Regions from separate parts of the Mesorhizobium sp. WSM4828 genome, predicted to be linked through region 3. Evidence: predicted binding sites of a transcription regulator. Region 3 holds the regulator's gene; each other region holds the start of a gene.
What was found. The regulator PhoB, encoded in region 3, activates phosphate uptake and scavenging genes when phosphate is short. The targets are predictions, from matches to a motif close to TGTCATNNANCTGTCAT.
Positions count from the first base shown of each region.

Region 1 (3,255 bases), on a different contig from region 3:
GCGAGCGGGGACGCGCCGATCAGGCGCCGGACGGGGTCTCCTCCAGCTCCGCGACGGCCTTGGTCTGGATAGTCATCACATTGCCTCGCCAATCGACGGCGCCGCTCAGCCATCCGCGCGCCCATATCGCCGGCAGCATGCAGTCGCGAACCATCATCGCCGGGATGGTGCGCAGCGACAGGTGCCACCCCTTGGCCGAGGCCAAGGCGCATTCCGGCAGGTAGGCCGCGGCCAGCACGGCGGTGGCGGTGGCCGGCAGGCTGACGCCGGCATCAGCCGCGGCAACCAGCGCAAGCACCAGCGGCGGCGCCGCGCCGATCAGGATCTCGGGGGCAAAGAACAGTGCAAAGGTGACGCGGCGCAGCCGCGCCCAGCGCGCCTGCCGCGACCAGATCTCGCCAAGCGTGCGCCGGCCGAGCGGCTGTTCGAATGGCGAGGCGACAAGATTGACCCGCAGTCCGAGTCGGTTGACGAGCTTGGTCGCGGCGGCGTCCTCGGCGATCTCGGCGGCAAGCGCGCGGATGCCGCCATTGGCGTCGAGCATCGGCTTGTTCCACAACATGCTCTTGCCCTGGGCGAAGCCGAGGCCGAGCGCCTCTCCAGCGTACTGCCAGCGTGCCTGCAGCGTGTTGAGAAAGGCGCATTCGACCTCCCCCCAGAAACCGTCCGGCCGCGAGCCGATCGGCGTCGAGCAGACGAGGCCGGTGTCGTGCCGCCAGGCCGCCAGCAGCTGCTGGACGTAATCGCTCGGCATAAGCACGTTGGAATCGGCAAGGATGACCCAGCGATAATGCGCCGCCTCCCAACCCTTCACGCAATTGTTGAGTTTTGGATTGCCGCTGATGCGGTCGTCACCGACTAGAAGACGGGCGCGAATAGCTGGAAAGCGCGCCATTGCGGCGTTGATCGGCTTGACTACCGGGTCGTCGGCATGGGCGACGCAGAAGATGAGTTCGTAGCGCGGCCAGTCGAGGGAGAAGGCGCGCTCCAGCGTCTCTTCGGCAAACGGCTCGACGCCGCGCGCCGGGATGACGATCGATACCGGCGGCGCGTTGGCCGCGGGCGGTGCAATCTTGGCTGGTCGCTTCAGCTTCAGCGAGGCTAACAGGATGCTGGCGAGATTTGAAAGAAGGAGGGCTATGGAAAGGAGAGCGGCTGCGAATGTCGGTTCCATCGAGATCTGGTCACTCCAGAAATGCCGGCCGCATGACGGCCGTTTTCAACAATTCGACAAAACGCTGAGTCGCCCGGCACAAGCCTGCACACCATCATTGTCATGTGTCACTCAAATGACATTGTTTTTCGGCACCTGCGCTTGAGATCGGGCAAGAAGATGCCGCGCATCGTTGACCAAACTGCGCTGAGCATCGAAAGTTCCATCTACATTGCTTTGGAGCAGTTTATGTACAGCGCCGTCACCCGCAACATCGAAGTGCAGGTCAGGCCGTTCTATCTGGAGGATCACTCCGACCCGCCGCAAAACCGCTATGTCTGGGGCTACCAGGTGACCATCGACAATCAGTCGGACGAGTTCGTGCAGCTTCTGTCACGCTACTGGCACATTACCGATGGCACCGGCAAGGTCGAGGAAGTGCGCGGCCCCGGGGTCGTCGGCGAGCAACCCGGACTCAACCCCGGCGACAGCTATCAGTATACGTCTGGATGCCCGCTCTCGACCCCGTCCGGCATCATGGTCGGGCACTACACAATGCGCAACAAGCGGGGCGAGACGTTCGACGTCGCCATCCCCGCCTTCTCGCTCGATTTGCCGGGCACGCGGCGCACCGTCAATTGACGTTCACTTGGATTCCTCTCCCCGCCTTGCGGGGCGAGGGAATCCAAGTTCTGCGAAGGCAGCCGCACTGACGCTCGTTATTGAGCCGCTGCAAATTCCGCCGGATCGAAGTCATATTGTTTCGAGCAGAATTCGCAGGCCACGTGAATGCTGCCATCCTCGGTGCTGTCCCTGATCTCCTCGGCGGAGAAGCCTTCGAGGATGCCGCGGATCTTCTCCCTCGAGCATGAGCACTGGTCGGCGACCGGCACCCCGCCGAAGACGCGGACGCCATGCTCGTGGAAAAGCCGGTAAAGCAGCCGTTCGGCGCCGATCGTCGGATCGATCAGCTCGGTCGGTTCAATAGTACCAAGCAGCGCCAGCAACTCCTGCCAGGAATTGTCGGTCGGGTCGTGGATTTCCTCACGCGGATCGCCGTCGCCACCGGGAAGGTCGGGTACGCGCATGCGCTCCGCCGACTGCGGCAGGAACTGTGCCAGCAGGCCACCGGCCCGCCATTGCTCGCGGGCACCGCCGACGCCGGGCGTCAGAAGCTTGGCAACCGAAAGCCGGAGGTCGGTCGGAATCTGCTCCGACTGGCGGAAATAGGTGCGTGCGGCATCTTCCAGCGTGACGCCGTCGAGCTGGACGATGCCCTGGTAGCGTTGCGTGTGGGCGCCCTGGTCGATGGTCAGCGCCAGGACACCGCTGCCGAGCAGCGTCTGCGGTGACGTCTCACCGGCAGAAGTCAAAGCCTGCAGCCGGTCGGCATCGAAGCGGGCATAAGCGCGCAGCGCGTGCGGCGTGGAGAAATCCGCGACCAGCATGTCGACCGGCCCGTCGGTACGGGTCTGCAGAATGAACTTGCCCTCGAACTTCAGCGAAGTTCCGAGCAATACCGTCAGCACACAGGCTTCGGCCAGGAGCCGGGCGACCGGCTCTGGATAGTCGTGGCGGCTGAGAATAGCGTCGAGCATCGACCCGAGCTGGACGGTGCGGCCGCGCACGTCGAGCGGGCCGACCTCGAACGGCACGACATGGTCGTCGCCAGCGTAGCCGAATTCGCCGAGCTTGGGTTTATGTTCAGCCAATTGATGAGTTTCCAACATGACAAAGCTCCGGGGCGCGGCGATGCCGCCCTCCGGGGCGCATGCGACGAGACGCGCTCGATTTGCGTGATGCGCCTGAGATAGGCACCACCCACTCCCGGATCAAGGCGGCCCGGATCAACGCGGCGCAGATCAGGCCAGCCCGGATCAAGGCGGCCCTTATCAAGCGCCCAGGCACCAGGCCAAGACCGCCTTCTGGGCATGGAGCCGGTTCTCGGCCTCATCGAACACCACAGAATGCGGTCCGTCGATGACCTCGTCGGTAACCTCTTCACCGCGATGCGCCGGCAGACAGTGCATGAACAGCGCGTCCGGCTTGGCTTTCGCCATCAGTGCCGCATTGACCTGATACGGCAGGAAGACATTGTGGCC
Region 1 is NZ_JBVVQK010000008.1:110,400-113,654, reverse strand. Features, by position in the region: gene AC0L2X_RS11960 (ceramide glucosyltransferase) at 20-1,174, opposite strand; gene apaG (Co2+/Mg2+ efflux protein ApaG) at 1,403-1,795, shown strand; gene AC0L2X_RS11950 (Hsp33 family molecular chaperone) at 1,873-2,883, opposite strand; gene argF (ornithine carbamoyltransferase) at 3,046-3,255, opposite strand, start outside.
Region 1: the regulator PhoB is predicted to act here: its motif matches at 1,279-1,295, upstream of AC0L2X_RS11960 (ceramide glucosyltransferase).

Region 2 (3,255 bases), on a different contig from region 3:
TTGTTGAAAAACAGTGATGGCCCCGGCCTCAGCTGTCCGGCCCGAGCATGGCTTCCTGGATGATGGCCTGCGAGGCGACCGCGTCCTGACGGTCGATGGCAGTGGACAGGCGATTGTTCTTTTCCAGCCGGTCGACGACGCGCAGCATGCGCTTGACAGTCGCGATGTTGACTTCGCATTCGTGGACCGGGTCGAGCCCGGTCATGTCGGGGAACGTGTCGAAGTAGATTGCCCCGGTATAGCCGTCGCGGCGGATCTGCCTGAGCAGCTCGATCGTCTGCAGCGTGTGCACTGCGCCAACCATCAGGCCGTCGTCGCGCTTGGCGTAGCCGTCGTTGAGATGCACGCCGAGCAGCTTGCTATGGCGCGCTACGAGTGCTGCGGCAAAGGCCGGCTGCTCGTCGGCATAGAGCACATGCGCGAAATCGAGCGTCACGCCGAGATTGGGCAGGCCGATCTCGCGGATCGCCAGCAATGTCGTCGCCGCATCGGGCATCAGGCTGTAGGAGCGCGGCTCGTTGGGTTTGTATTCAAGGCTGATCTGACAGCCCGGGTCATGCGCCGCTACTTCACGAATTCCATCGATTTCGTGTTGCCAGAGTGTTGCGTAGTTAGCCTGGAAGGCGTAGTCGAAGCCATCCTGCCCCAACCACAATGTCATCAGGCTGGCGCCGGCCTCGCGCGCGGCGTCGATGCCGGCCTTGGTCAGGTCGATGGCCTCGCGGCGAACGGAAGGATCCGGGTTGGTGAAGGCGCCGAGCTTGAAAGCCGGGTTAGAGTAGTAGCGCATGGCGAAGCCATTGATCGAAAGCCCGAAATCGCCGAGTTTGCGCGCCATTTCCGCAGGTTTTTCATCGACATGGTCGGGAAAGTTGAGGTCGAGATCGGTCAACTCCGCAACCTTCGCCGCACGTGCCGCCATTTGCAGCATGGACGGTTTGCCGACAAGATCGGGCCACTCGGACTGTGGCCGCGAGGCAAAGGAATTGAGGCGGGTGGCGAAACGATAGGCGGTCATCGGGGTCCTTTCATTGTCATAACTTTACACAAGAATGATTATTTGTAAAGTTGTTAATTGCTCGCTCGGCGACGACGAATTCGCCATACCCAGGCCAGTTGCGACCACGGGGGGACAAGCAAGCGCGGCACTGTCACGCAAGTATCATGTTCGCGTCCTAGATCGCTTCTCCGAAGGCTTTCGCGGCATCCTTGATGCGACGCGACGCTTTTTCAGATCCCGGCAGCTTTGTCTCAAAGAGGATATCCATGAAAAACCTGCACCGAACCGCGTCCCTCGCCGTCGCGCTGGCGATGTTCACCGCCTTGACGCCGGCCTTGGCTGAAAACGCCGCGACCGTCGACGGCGTCAGCTTCGTCAACAAGGGCCTGGTCGGTGTCGGCCGCATCCCGGCCAGCCAGAAGGACAAGTTCGGCGAGACGTTTGGCTCCGGCTCGGGCATGGCGATCGACGCTGCCGGCTGGACGCATGGCGCCGATGGCTACAAGGGCTCGCTGTGGCTGCTGCCCGATCGCGGCTACAATGTCGTCGGCACCACCGATTACCGGCCGCGCCTGAACACGATCGCCCTCGAGTTCACCCCGATCGCGGGGGCGGCACCGGCCACCGGCCAGGAACAGTCGGGCCTTAAGGCAACGCTAGCCGACACCATGCTTTTGACGGACGACAAGGGCGCCGACGCAACCGGCCTCGATCCGCTCAACGGCGTGCGCGCCGCGACCGACGACATGCCGATCCTGCCCGAAGCCAACGGCAAGCTCGCGCTCGACAACGAAGCGATCGCGCGGCTGCCCGACGGCACGATGTTCATCTCGGACGAATACGGTCCGAACATCTACCGCTTCTCCGCCGATGGGCGTCTGATGTCGGCAACGCAGCCGCCGGCGGCGCTTGTCCCGACGCGTCACGGGACGCCAAACTTTGCTTCCAACAATCCGGGACCTGGCGCGGCAGACCCAGATCCGAAGGATCCCGAAACCGGCCGCCAGAACAACCAGGGCCTCGAAGGCATGGCACTGACGCCCGACGGCAAGTTCCTGATCGCCGTGCTGCAGTCGGCACCCAGACAAGATGGCGGCGATTCGCCCTCGACGCTGCGGAACACGCGCGCGCTGGTCTACGATGCCTCGGATCCCGGCCAGCTCAAGCTCGCGCATGAATATGTCGTGCCGCTGCCCGTGTTCACCGATGCCAAGGGCAAAACCAAGATCGCCGCGCAGAGCGAAATCGTGGCGCTGTCGGACAAGACCTTCCTGATGCTGGCGCGCGACAGCGGCAACGGCCAAGGGCTGAAGGGCGACACTTCGCTCCATCGCGAGATCAGCGTCGTCGATGTGTCGGCGGCAACCGATATCGCCGGCACAGAGTTCGACAAGGACAAGCCGGTTGCGCCCAAGGGTGAGCTCGATGCATCGGTGACGCCGGCCAAGCTGACGCCGTTCATCGACATCAACGACAAGAGCGAGCTCGGCCGCTTCGGGCTGCACAATGGCGCGCCCAACGACCGCAACAACCTCTCAGAGAAGTGGGAGGCGATGTCGGTGGTGAGCGTCCTCGATCCAAAACTGCCCAACGACTATTTCCTGTTCGTAGCCAATGATAATGACTTCCTCACGCAGGACGGCTTCCAGGTCGGCGCGCCCTACAAGGCCGAGGACGGCGCCGATGTCGACACCATGTTCCTGGTCTATCAAGTCACGCTCCCAGGGCTCGCCAAGAAGTAGTGGCACCCATACAGGCGGACGCGCCGAACGCGTCCGCCTGAGCTGGCGCGATTGAACGGTCGCGTTTCTTCAGTTGCGGCGCGCCCGCGCAAGGATGGTGTTCTAGGGACAAGCGCGTTGCAAAACCTGCGACTGACGATCCAGTCGAAGGCACTTACCTCAACATCTCCGCGTCCTTTGGGACGCCAGCATCGATCGGCTCGGCTGTCCTGTTCGACACGGCCGCGATCTTCCCGGCGGCCGACAGGTTCGGGCGCACGAAGACCGGCGCGACGCCGTCGACGCGGCTGTAGAGGTCGATAATGTCCTGATTCATGAAGCGCACACAGCCGGACGAAGCGTTCTTCCCAATGGAATCCCACTCCGGCGTGCCGTGCAGCCGATACATCGTGTCCTTGCCGTCGCGGAAGAGATACAGCGCGCGTGCGCCCAGCGGGCTGTGCGGGCCGGGCGGCATGCCGTCCTTGTATTTCGCCAGTTCCGGCCGGCGCTGGATCATTTCCGGCGGCGGCG
Region 2 is NZ_JBVVQK010000007.1:191,362-194,616, forward strand. Features, by position in the region: gene AC0L2X_RS11195 (TIM barrel protein) at 29-1,018, opposite strand; gene AC0L2X_RS11200 (esterase-like activity of phytase family protein) at 1,267-2,742, shown strand; gene AC0L2X_RS11205 (L,D-transpeptidase) at 2,897-3,255, opposite strand, start outside.
Region 2: the regulator PhoB is predicted to act here: its motif matches at 1,150-1,166, upstream of AC0L2X_RS11200 (esterase-like activity of phytase family protein).

Region 3 (3,255 bases):
ATTACCGACGGCTTCCGGTTCATGAGCGGCCGCGGCAACCGGGAGGAAAGCAAAACGATGTCGGTCGGAATCCGCCATGACGATTTGCGCCGGCGCAACCGGGCGATGGTGATCTCGGCGGTGCGCCGGGCCGGCCAGCCATCGCGTACTGAGATCGCAGCAACCACCGGCCTCAGCCATTCGACCATATCGGCGATCTCCTCCGACCTGATACGGGAAGGCATCCTCGCCGAGAGCAAGGCAAGCGAGCCCGTTTCGTTGAAACGCGGTCGTCCGCAGGTCGGCCTCGCCCTCAACCCGGAAGCTGCGGCGGTGTTGACCGTGGTGTTGTCGCTGAATTTCCTGTCGGCCGCCATTATCGACTATGCGGGACAGGTGGTCGCCGAGGAACAGCGCCGGCTGGACACGCTGACCATGCCGCGCGACGAGTTGATCCGTGAATGCATGGCCATCGTCCGGCGCCGGCTTGAGGATCCAGACCTTGACGTCCGCAGTGTCGCCCGCATCGCGCTGGCTATCCAGGGCATTACCGACTCCCCTGCACGCGCCATGCTGTGGTCGCCGATCACGCCGCAGACCGACATCGCCTTTGCCGACATGCTGGAGGACGAATTCGGCATCCCGGCAACGGTGGAGAACGACTGCAACATGATGGCGGTGGCTTTGCGCTGGCGCAATCCGGATCGCTATCGCGACGACTTCATCGCCATCCTGCTTTCGCATGGCATCGGCATGGGGCTGGTGCTGAAGGGCGAACTGTTCACCGGCACGCATTCCTCGGGCGGCGAATTTGGCCACATGATCCATCGTCCGGGCGGCGCGCTCTGCCGTTGCGGGCGGCGCGGCTGCATCGAGGCCTATGCCGGCAACTACGCCATCTGGCGCAACGCCAGGCAGATGAGCGAAGACAGCGAACCGGTCGCCGACGTCAGCGACGCCGACATGCGCGCACTGGCGGCCCGGGCGCGCGAGAAGGATGGGCCGGAACGCGAGGCCTACCGCAAGGCCGGCGAAGCGCTGGGTTTCGGTCTCGGCTCGCTGTTCGCGCTGATCGATCCGGCGCCGGTCGCGATGGTCGGCGCCAGTGCCGCTGCCTTCGATCTGATCGAGCCGGCCTTGCGCGAGGCCATCGCCCAGACCGCCGGTGGCCAGCATTCGGGCTCGATCTCCTTCGACACCGAACCAAACGAATTGCCGCTGATCCGCGAAGGCTGCGCGATGCGGGCGTTAAGCTTCGTCGACCAGGAGATTTTCGCGCCGGGCGCGCAAATGAGGCCCGGCGTCAGAAAGCACGTAGCCTGACCAGGCGGATCAATCTTCCCTGATCGCATAACCGGCACCGCGGATGGTGCGGATGACATCCGGCATGCGGCCGTTGTTGACCGCTTTGCGCAGCCGGCCGACATGCACGTCCACTGTGCGTTCGTCGATATAGATCGTCTCGCCCCAGACATTATCGAGCAACTGGCTGCGCGAGAACACGCGGCCCGGATGCCGCATCATGAATTCGAGCAGCCGGAATTCGGTCGGCCCGAGCCTGATCTCGCTCTTCTTGCGATAGACCCTGTGCGATTCGCGATCGAGCACGATGTCGCCGACCTTCAGCACGCTGGACAGCACTTCCGGCTTGGCGCGGCGCAGCAGCGCCTTGACCCTGGCCATGAATTCCGGCGTCGAAAACGGTTTGACCAGATAGTCGTCGGCGCCGGTCGAAAGACCGCGCACCCGGTCGCTCTCCTCGCCGCGCGCGGTCAGCATGATGATCGGCAACCGCTCGGTTTCGGGGCGCACCCGCAACCGACGACAGAGCTCGATGCCGGAAACCGCTGGTATCATCCAGTCGAGCACCAGAAGGTCGGGCACATTCTCCTGTAAACGGATCTCGGCTTCGTCGCCGCGTGTCACTACCTCGACCTGGTAGCCTTCGGATTCGAGATTGTAGCGGAGCAGCACACCCAACGGCTCCTCGTCCTCCACCACCATTATGCGTGGTGCGATCATCGGCTGGGCACCCCCATCATGTCACCGGCGCGGACATTGTCGTTTCGTCCTGCTTCGGACGATTGACCGGCAATTGCTCGCCGGTCAGCACATAGTACGCATTTTCGGCGATGTTGGTAACATGGTCGCCGATCCGCTCCAGATTCTTGGCGCAGAACAGCAGATGCGTGCAAGCAGTGATGTTGCGCGGATCTTCCATCATGTAGGTCAACAGCTCGCGGAACACGGACGTGTATTTGACGTCGATGCGCTCGTCGGCGGCACGCAGCTTGGCCAACGCGGCCGCATCGCCTGCAGCATATTCCTCGATAACGCCCTGCACCTGGATGAGCACCAGCTGCGCCATCGCGTCGATGGAATGCGACAAGTCGCGCGGCGTGACGCTGAGGCCGACCGCACTCACACGCTTGGCGATATTCTTGGCAAGGTCGCCGATGCGTTCGAGGTCGCCGGCCATGCGGATCGCTCCGACCACATGGCGGAGATCGTGGGCCATCGGCTGGCGTTTGGCGATCAGGGTGATGGCGCGGTCGTCCAGTTCGCGTTGACGCGCATCCATGATGGCGTCGTCGGAAACGACGCGTTGCGCCAACACGTTGTCGGAATTCAACAGGGCCTTGGTCGCCCCGCCGACCATCGAACCGGCGAGGTCGGCCATGTCGCGGATCAGCTTGCTGATCTGCTCGAGATCCTCGTCGAAAGAAGCGACTGTGTGTTCGCCCATGGTCCTGTCCTCATATGCATGATCGGAACGGCTCAGCCGAAGCGGCCGGTGATGTAATCCTGCGTGCGCTTCTCTCGGGGCGACGTGAAGATCTTCTCGGTCCGGTCGAACTCGACCAGTTCACCCAGATACATGAAGGCGGTCTGGCGCGACACGCGCGCCGCCTGCTGCATGTTGTGGGTGACGATGACGATCGTGTAGTCGGCTTGCAATTCGTCGATCAGCTCCTCGATTTTTGCGGTCGACAACGGGTCGAGTGCGGACGCCGGTTCGTCGAGCAGAATGACTTCCGGCTTCACCGCCACGGTGCGGGCGATGCAGAGCCGCTGCTGCTGGCCGCCGGACAGGCTCAAGCCGCTGGCGTTGAGCTTGTCCTTGACCTCGCTCCACAGCGCGGCGCGCTTCAACGCCTGTTCGACGCGGCCGTCCATCTCGGACTTGCCGAGGTTCTCGTAGAGCCTGACGCCGAAGGCGATGTTCTCGTAGATCGACATCGGGAACGGCGTCGGCTTCTGGAACACCATGCCGAT
Region 3 is NZ_JBVVQK010000012.1:118,293-121,547, forward strand. Features, by position in the region: gene AC0L2X_RS16180 (ROK family protein) at 58-1,302, shown strand; gene phoB (phosphate regulon transcriptional regulator PhoB) at 1,312-2,001, opposite strand; gene phoU (phosphate signaling complex protein PhoU) at 2,018-2,725, opposite strand; gene pstB (phosphate ABC transporter ATP-binding protein PstB) at 2,758-3,255, opposite strand, start outside.